One region of the Pantoea sp. KPR_PJ genome, then DNA from elsewhere that is predicted to be linked to it. Evidence: riboswitches for the same ligand, from Rfam matches in the RefSeq annotation. Region 1 holds a riboswitch; each other region holds the start of a gene.
The links. A riboswitch is a leader RNA that binds a small molecule or an ion and turns the genes downstream of it on or off. The one in region 1 is predicted to bind thiamine pyrophosphate.
Positions count from the first base shown of each region.

Region 2: it holds a riboswitch for thiamine pyrophosphate, as region 1 does, so the genes downstream of both, thiM (hydroxyethylthiazole kinase) here and thiC (phosphomethylpyrimidine synthase ThiC) in region 1, are expected to answer to the same signal.
Region 3: it holds a riboswitch for thiamine pyrophosphate, as region 1 does, so the genes downstream of both, thiB (thiamine ABC transporter substrate binding subunit) here and thiC (phosphomethylpyrimidine synthase ThiC) in region 1, are expected to answer to the same signal.
Region 4: it holds a riboswitch for thiamine pyrophosphate, as region 1 does, so the genes downstream of both, HP564_RS01990 (FAD-dependent oxidoreductase) here and thiC (phosphomethylpyrimidine synthase ThiC) in region 1, are expected to answer to the same signal.

Region 1 covers NZ_JABMIK010000015.1:15,800-17,998, forward strand. The annotation lists gene thiC (phosphomethylpyrimidine synthase ThiC) at 1-1,321, opposite strand, end outside; TPP riboswitch at 1,409-1,509, opposite strand; gene rsd (sigma D regulator) at 1,732-2,199, opposite strand, start outside.
Region 2 covers NZ_JABMIK010000002.1:371,307-373,505, reverse strand. The annotation lists gene HP564_RS06445 (DEAD/DEAH box helicase family protein) at 1-268, opposite strand, end outside; gene HP564_RS06440 (hypothetical protein) at 564-779, opposite strand; TPP riboswitch at 1,177-1,273, shown strand; gene thiM (hydroxyethylthiazole kinase) at 1,308-2,102, shown strand; gene thiD (bifunctional hydroxymethylpyrimidine kinase/phosphomethylpyrimidine kinase) at 2,099-2,199, shown strand, end outside.
Region 3 covers NZ_JABMIK010000009.1:69,547-71,745, forward strand. The annotation lists gene thiB (thiamine ABC transporter substrate binding subunit) at 1-810, opposite strand, end outside; TPP riboswitch at 856-948, opposite strand; gene sgrR (HTH-type transcriptional regulator SgrR) at 984-2,199, opposite strand, start outside.
Region 4 covers NZ_JABMIK010000001.1:416,744-418,942, reverse strand. The annotation lists gene HP564_RS01995 (hypothetical protein) at 159-647, shown strand; TPP riboswitch at 693-812, shown strand; gene HP564_RS01990 (FAD-dependent oxidoreductase) at 956-1,891, shown strand; gene thiS (sulfur carrier protein ThiS) at 1,881-2,078, shown strand; gene HP564_RS01980 (thiazole synthase) at 2,081-2,199, shown strand, end outside.

The DNA.
Region 1 (2,199 bases):
TAGGAATATGGCCGGGGCCTTCAATCATGACCTGGACGTCATACTCCCAGGCAATCTTTGTCAGCTCACCCAGGGTATGCAGCTCAGCAAACTGCGCTTCGTCATTGGCATCCTGAATTGAACCGGGACGCAGCCCGTCACCGAGTGACAGAGAGATGTCATAGGCGGCACAGATTTCGCAAATATCGCGAAAATGCTCATAGAGAAAGCTTTCGCGGTGATGCGACAGGCACCATTTCGCCATGATCGAGCCGCCGCGCGAGACGATACCGGTCAGCCGTTTTGCCGTCATCGGGACATAGCGCAGCAGCACGCCCGCGTGGATAGTGAAGTAATCAACGCCTTGCTCCGCCTGTTCCAGCAGCGTGTCGCGAAAGACCTCCCAGTCAAGATTTTCAGCAACGCCGTTCACCTTCTCCAGCGCCTGGTAAATCGGCACCGTGCCAATCGGAACGGGACTGTTACGCAGGATCCATTCACGCGTTTCGTGAATGTAGCGGCCGGTCGAGAGGTCCATAACGGTATCCGCACCCCAGCGCGTTGACCAGACCAGCTTCTCGACCTCTTCCTCAATTGAGGAGGTGACTGCCGAGTTGCCGATATTGGCGTTAACCTTCACCAGAAAATTACGCCCGATAATCATGGGCTCCGACTCGGGGTGATTGATGTTGGCAGGAATAATGGCGCGCCCGGCGGCCACCTCCTGCCGGACAAACTCTGGCGTAATGTTTTCCGGCAGCTGTGCGCCAAAGCCGTAGCCAGGATGCTGTTGCCGCAGTACTTCACCGCGAATGCGTTCGCGGCCCATATTTTCGCGCAGCGCGATAAATTCCATTTCTGGCGTGATTATGCCCTGGCGCGCATAGTGAAGCTGAGTAACGCAACGTCCCGCTTTTGCACGACGTGGCTGCGGCAGATGATCGAAACGCAAATGATCCAGCCCGTCATCGGCCAGGCGCTGCTGCGTATAGCGGGAGCTGATTTGCGTCAGAGTTTCGCTGTCGCCGCGCGCCTCAATCCAGCCGGCACGTAGCTTCGTCAGCCCGCGCTGCACGTCGATAACAGCTTCAGGATCGCCATAGGGTCCCGCGGTGTCGTAAACCGGTATTGCCTCATTCTCTTCATAGCGCGGATCCTCTTTGCTGCCACCGGTCAGCGTGGGGCTGAGCTGGATTTCACGCATCGGTACGCGAATATCATCACGGCTGCCCTGGATCCAGATACGTTTTGAATTGGGAAAGGCGACGCCGCCCTGTAGCGCATTGATAAATGCCTGCGCTTCAGCACGCTGTTCACGTCGGTTGGTTTTGGTGATAGACATAGCAATTTTCCTGTTGAAGGGGAACGTTGCTTGTCCGGAGTTCGGAAGGAGTAACAGAAACAGCAGGCAAAAAGCGCCAGCATACTGATGATGATTACTCTTGTTCCCTTCGCAGGTTCTAACCTGATCAGGTTCCGCGGATCCCGAATTAACGGTCTCAGCCCTTACGGGCACTCCGACAAGATAGGTAAACGATTTTCTGGCTGATGCGTTTGCCGTTTCGCGCCCGAACCGTGCCTGTGACGGTCAGAGCAGGAACCGGCTGTGCTTACCGCGCCAGAACGCTCATTTACTTTAGCTACGGTACGAACGTAGCGTTAAGCAAAACGGGTTTTCAACGCTATGGTCGAAAACCCGTCCAGCATAAAAGGGCTTTTACTGAATAACAAGCATTTTACAACTGATTAACCTTAAGCCGGGCGCGAGAGCTGAGTGCTGTCATTGGCAACCGGTGCGCGTACCAGCTGATTATCCCACGCAAGCTGGATAAGCTTATCTTCCAGCGTAAAGCGGGCTTCCAGCACTTCGCCCACTTCTGACAGTGCCAGCTGGAAATCCACGCAGTTGTCGTCGTCGATAGACTGTTGCAGATGGCCATCGTAGAGCTGCATCAGACGTTCGGTATTGGCTTCCAGCGGGGGATAAATTTGCGCCGCCGCTACCATCGGGCTGTCGCCCTGCATCTCATTAATGACGCGTTCATAGATGCTGAAATGACCGGCAGAAAGATAATCGACCAGACCGTGACAAAAGTTGTCGAGCGCCTGCTCGTCTAAAGTGGTGAGCGCTTCTTTGTTGGGCTTCAGCCCAACCAGGTGGTAATACGAAACAAGTAGCTGACGACGGGCAGCCAGCCACGAATCTACCAGTTCGTTACT
Region 2 (2,199 bases), on a different contig from region 1:
CAAAGAAAGACTCCCCAGAATCAAGATCTTCATTTATGAGTCTTTTATTTCTGGGCACTAAATCGCTAATCAGTAATTTGCAGTTATTAAAATTATTAGCTGTATCTGTAGCGAGTTTATGTGTATTTTGTACGATAATAAAATTTTCAGCACTACCTTTTATGTTAAGTGCCCGATTGATCATATTACATAATGAAGTAGTTTTCCCTGAACCACACTCAGCAGATACATACTTAAAATTGGTGTAAATAGATGTAGGATTAATCATTTGTATGCGCTCCCTGTTGATAAATTTAGAAAGGCCGATTCATGCGAGTGAATCGGCTTTTTCTAGGGGGGTAGTTGTTTAACTGGGGGCTGTGTAAATGCTTAAATTTTAATTTTGCATGCCAGTTTTGCATTTCGTAATTTTATTATTTCTTAGCTTCTCTATGTATTCTTTTGGTAATCGCACTTTTAATATGTCACATATTCGTGCTGAGGTTATATCGCTACATATCCTGTTTTCATTTTGATCAAAAGTCAGTGATATTTCTGATGTAATTCTTTTTTTACGGACTAATTTATTTAGCGTCTTTCTGTTTGTGCGTATTTCCCTTTTCTTCAGCTATTATTCTCCATAATTTTTTTCTTTTGCTAAGATATTGTTGCAGCCCTTTTGTTGCAACAATACGCATATCTGGTGGGGAATTGTTGAAATACAGGGCTTCTTCATAATATTCTTCCAGTCTTTTTAGATTAGATAATATTTCATTTCCTAAATTATCTTTTACTTTCATTTTAATACCTATGTGTATAAGATTTTATTTTCAGATTTTAGTATTGGTCACAAAAAAGCCTTTTTTCATGAGAAAATAACAGTTAATTACTGTCTCTACAGATTATTTCTGTTGGAGGTAATTACATAGCGGTAAGTAATGAATAAAGTAGGGCATCTACTTTATTTTTCTAAACATGATTCAAAACTTCATTTGGCGATAAAAATGATTAATTCTGTCCATAGATTCTACCTATAACCGTTTTACATGGGTAAAGAATAAACAAGCATTTTGTTTTCCTGTGGGGTACAAAATGGGGTACAGGCTGGGGTACAATGCTCAATAGTGAGATTCGTAAAAACAACCTTATACAAACAGGTAAGCTTACATAACTCACTAATTAATAAAGAAATGTAATCTACACGACTCGGGGTGCCCTTCTTTGTGAAGGCTGAGAAATACCCGTATTACCTGATCTGGATAATGCCAGCGTAGGGAAGTCAGATGCCTGACCGCATTCGCCTTCTTGTTCGCCGGTTGGGAGTTATGATGATTCACACGCCTCAACCCTTTTCCGACGCCGCTTTCGCGCCCGTTCTTAGCCGTTTTGTGCATCAGCCGCCGCTTGTCCACTGCATGACCAATGAGGTGGTGCAAAACGTTACCGCCAACGTTTTACTGGCGCTTCACGCCTCGCCCGCGATGGTGGTCGATAATGAAGAAGCGGCCCAGTTTGCCACCCTTGCCGATGCCTTACTGATCAACGTAGGCACGCTGACCCGCGATCGTTGTGAGGCCATGCTCGCCGCCGTAAGGGCGGCGCACGCCGCTCAGACACCCTGGGTGCTCGATCCTGTTGCGGCCGGCGCCCTGACGTTGCGCACCGATTTCTGCCACCGGTTGCTGGCGCAACAGCCTGCCGCCGTGCGCGGCAATGCCTCTGAAATTCTCGCGCTGGCGCGGCAGGGCGCAGGCGGACGCGGCGTGGATACACAGCATCCGTCGGAGGCAGCGCTTGAGGCGGCACGCGAGCTGGCGCTGCGACACCAGACGCTGGTCGCGATCAGCGGTGAGGTCGATTACGTCACTGACGGCCATCAGACGCTCAGCGTGCAGGGCGGCAGCGCGCTGATGACGCATGTGGTGGGCACCGGCTGCGCACTCTCCGCCGTAGTGGCCGCGTTTTGCAGCCTGCCAGGCGACCGGCTGAGCAACGTTGCCAGCGCCTGTCGCGTGATGGCGCGCGCGGGCGAGCGGGCTGCTGCGCAGACTGACGCGCCGGGCACCTTTGCCACGCTGTTTATCGATGCCCTGTGGCAGCAGGCACAGGAGGCGCGCGCATGAAACGTATCAACGCCTTAACCATCGCCGGTACCGATCCCAGCGGCGGTGCAGGGATCCAGGCCGATCTCAAAGCCTTTTCAGCCCTGGCAGCCTACGG
Region 3 (2,199 bases), on a different contig from region 1:
GGGGGTCAGCATAAACTGCATAAACTGCTGGGCCAGCGCGGGCTGTTTGCTGCTGGCGAGCTGAGCGGCGACCTCGACCTGCAAATAGTGGCCTTCGCTAAAGGATGCGGCGGCGTAGTTCTCTTTCTTCTCTTCAATCAGGTGATAGGCGGGTGAGGTGGTATAGCTCAGCACCAGATCACCTTCCCCTTTTAAAAAGAGGCCATAGGCTTCACTCCAGCCTTTGGTCACGGTAACGGTTTTCTGCGCCAGTTTTTGCCAGGCATCGGGTGCCTTGTCGCCATAGACTTTCTGCATCCAGAGCAGCAGGCCCAGGCCAGGCGTGCTGGTGCGTGGATCTTCGTAAATTACGCGCCACTTTTGCGGACTTTCCACCAGCTCTTTCAGGCTGGTCGGCGGGTTCTTCAGGCGATTTTTATCATAGACGAAGGCGAAATAGCCGTAGTCAAACGGGATAAAGGTCTGATCCTGCCAGCCATCCGGCAGCGTCACTTTACTGAGGTCGACGCTGCTTCTGGCAAACAGCCCGGTCTGCTGCGCAGCCTGAAGCAGATTGTTATCCAGACCCAGAACGATGTCAGCCTTACTGTTTTTGCCTTCCATGCGCACGCGGTTAAGCAGCGATACGCCATCTTCCAGCGCCACATATTTCAGCTCGCAGCCGCACTGGGCTTCAAACGCTTTTTTGACGGCTGGTCCTGGCCCCCATTCAGCAGAGAAAGAGTCGTAGGTATAGACGGTGAGAAGAGGTTTCGCGGCCAGTGCCGGGACAGACAGCAACAGCAGCAGAGGAAGGATCTGTTTAACCACTTTGCGCTCCTTAGGGAGAATTGTTATGAGTCGCAAAGGATCTGAGCGTAGCAGCCTCTCAAATCCCTACGTCGGTACTAACCGAATCAGGTTCGACGGGTTTCTCTCAGCCTTTTGCAGGCACCCCGTTGAGAACGGCTCATTCTAGACATTTCATCGGCAAGGCGAAAGGCTTACAGCGTCGGTGGCGCAAACCAGGCGGACTTAAAGTCGAACCAGCCTAGCGTATTGAGTCTTACGCCGCGCATGCTGCGCTGGCCTTCAAGCAGCAGCCAGTGATGGAACAGCGGATGCAAAACGTCTGTATCGAGCAGGCGTTTGCTCCATTCCGCCAGCGGCAATGCTTTGCGCCGCCAGCGAGCGGCATCCTTTTCCCAGTCGACAGGCAAGCAGTGATGCAGCAGCGGAATTTCGTAGAGCTGGGCGAACAGGGCGTACTCCAGCGGCAGCGTAAAGTTAACGCTGCCAAGCCAGATATCGCTCTCCGCCTCCCCCCGATGCCAGGTGTCATAATCAACCGCACGCGTTAGCAGCCGTACGTTATGCTGCGCCAGCAGCGGGCGCAGCGCGTTGGCGATGCCCTCATGTTCGACATGCTGGCTGTACCACGTCAGCGTCAGGCTTTCCAGGCCCGCCGGTTTGTCTACCGGTGTCAGATCGCGGCGGTGATGCCAGCGCGGCAGCAATCCGTAAGCGGGATACCAGTAGCGCTGGTATCCCCTGTCAGCCTGGTTCAGCAGCGCAACGGGATTAAAAAGCTGGGCGAGCCAGCGCCGGGTTGCGGCGTCGCGCCCTGTTGCCGAGCGCTGATCGAACAGCAAAAAATAGCAGCCCTCTTCCAGCCGGCTCTCCTCCGACTTCTCATCGTCTTCAGCGCCCTGCAGACGCACGCCCGAAAAAACCAGCTCGTCGCTGATCTCCGGCAGCACCCATATAGAGACATCGTCAATCAGCGCACGGAAGCCGAAGTAGTCGTCAAAGGCTTCAATTTTTAGCTGGCTCTGCTGGTTTCGCACGACGCGATAGGGGCCTGTGCCGATCGGCTGGCGGGCAAAGTCACGCATCTGTGGCCATTCGCGCGGCAGGATCATCGCGCTGACGCTGCCGAGCAGCCAGGGAAGCCAGCTGTCCGGCTCTTTAAGATGGATATCCAGCGTCCACGCAGCAGGAGAATCAACCGCGCTGATATGGGAAAAGAGCGGCTGCGGCTGGAGGCGCTGCAGCGAGGCGATCACATCGGCAATTTCCAGCTCGCGCCCGTGGTGAAAGCGGATCGCCGGGCGCAGATAGAAACGCCAGTGCAGTGGCGACAGCGACTGCCAGTGATGGGCAATATCGGCTTCGACTTCCCCGTTTTCCTCATTTATTCGCGTGAGTCCGTTAAAGATC
Region 4 (2,199 bases), on a different contig from region 1:
CATAAGGCGCTGTATATCCGCAGCTTTGCCGCCTCGCTGCCCAATGCAACCGCCATTATTTTTCTGCGTTGCTGTTTGTCGTCCTGCTCGCGGCTGTGGTGCTACAAGAAGGAAGTACACCTTGATTGCTGTCTGACGGTGATGGCTGGTTTTGCGGAATGATCCTCCTGCTTACCGCGCACCTCACCTTTAGCGCTCTGGCCTTCGGCACGCCTGCCTCGTCGGTGGCGCCAGTGGATGTGCTGCTGGCACGGCTCTCAGCACCCGATACCGCAGGCGCGCTGCTCCAGATCCGCTGTCTGGGCGGCAAGAAAAAAACGGGCGAGATTATCTGCTGGTTCTTCGCAATGACAGGCACCATCTCGCTGCTGACGCTACCCTTTGGCTGGCGGCTTCCTCAGGGTGAGCAACGTCTGCTGCTGGGAGCCAGCTCGGGGGCTGATACACATTTTGCTGACGCTGTACAGACGCCCCACGGCTTGCTTCCTTCGACTACAGCGCACTGCTTCCTGTGCTACCCGGAAACTTCAGCTGACTGGCGCAACTGTCGTAGCGTTTGCCGACATTTATTCCGCCTTAAGCGAGCGACAGCGGGCCGCCGCTGTCGTCCTGACGACGCGCGGCGAAGCCACCGATTTAACGCCTGATTAACACATCACGCTTGACGCCGGGTAGTCACTTACCCTACAACTAATGGCCGTCAGGGGAGTCTCGCCAGAGAGACTGAGAGGCTAATAGCGCAGCGCGCGGTGTAGCGACCCTTTGAACCTGACCCAGTTGATACTGGCGTAGGAAGACTCGTATCCCATTGACCTGAAAAGGCGTTGAGATGCCTGCCGCGTGAGCGAATCCCTTCTGCTTACGCTTTTTCCCTTCACGTATCACGGGTCGTCAACGTCGAGGCCAACGTGAAACGCACGCTTTTTCAATCTGTTTTTTCTGCCGGTGATACACGATGAGCCGCTGGTCGGTACTCGGTAGCGGAGTCGCCGGGCTCTGTGTCGCCACCTTGCTGGCTGAGCAGGGGGAAACGCTGGAAGTGATCGTCAGTGATGAAATGCCTGCCTCACACTGGGCGGGCGGCATGCTTGCGCCCTTCTGCGAAGGGGAGAGCGCGCCGGAACGGGTCACTGCGCTGGGGCAGCATGCCGCGGGCTGGTGGTCGCAGCGCGTCGAGGGTGTGGCGCAACAGGGCACGCTGGTGCTGGCTTCGCCGCGCGATGCAACAGAGCTGACGCGCTTCGCCCGGCTGACGCGCCAGCATCAGTGGTGCAATCCCGAAGAGCTTGAACCGGATCTGGCGGGACGCTTTGCGCGTGGCCTCTTCTTTGCCGGTGAGGCGCATCTGAATCCGCGTGATGCGCTGCGTCAGCTACGCGCTGCTCTTGAAGCGCGAGGCGTTGCCTTTCACGCCGGGAAACCCAGCGGCACCCTCATTGACTGTCGCGGTATCCATGCCACCGATCGCCAGCCCGAACTGCGTGCGGTGCGCGGCGAAATGCTCATCCTGCACAGTGACGATCTGCATTTTTCCCGTCCCATACGCCTGCTGCACCCGCGCTTTCCCTGCTATCTGGTGCCGCGTGCCAGTGGCCACTTTATGCTCGGCGCGACCATGGTAGAAAGCGACGACGCCAGCCCGATTAGCGTGCGCGCCATGATGGAGCTGCTTAGTGCCGCCTGGACGATCCACCCGGCGCTGGCAGAGGCGCGCATTGTCGAGAGCGGCACTGGCCGACGTCCCGCCTATCGGCATAACGTGCCGGAAGTTCGCTATCGCGACGGCGTGTTTTCCGTTAACGGCATGTATCGTCATGGCTTTTTGCTTGCGCCCGCCATGGCGCAACACCTCATGCAACTGCTCAGTCAGGAGTCACATTATGCAAATTGAACTCAACGGCCAGTTAATTGATACCGATGCACAGACCGTTGCGGCGCTGCTGAACGAGCGGCAGATAGACGCTGCCTGCGTAGCCAGCGCTTTCAACGGTCAGTTTCTGCCGCGCTCGCAGTATGAGAGCCAGCGGCTGGTGGCGGGATGCCGTCTGGAAGTGCTTTCGCCTATGCAGGGAGGCTGACCATGTTCTACGGCTTTGTTCCTCAGTCGCGCCTGCTGCTCGGCACCGCCGGATACCCGTCGCCCGAGATTTTGCACCAGGCGATCTGCGCCGCAGAGGCGGAGATCATTACCGTCAGCCT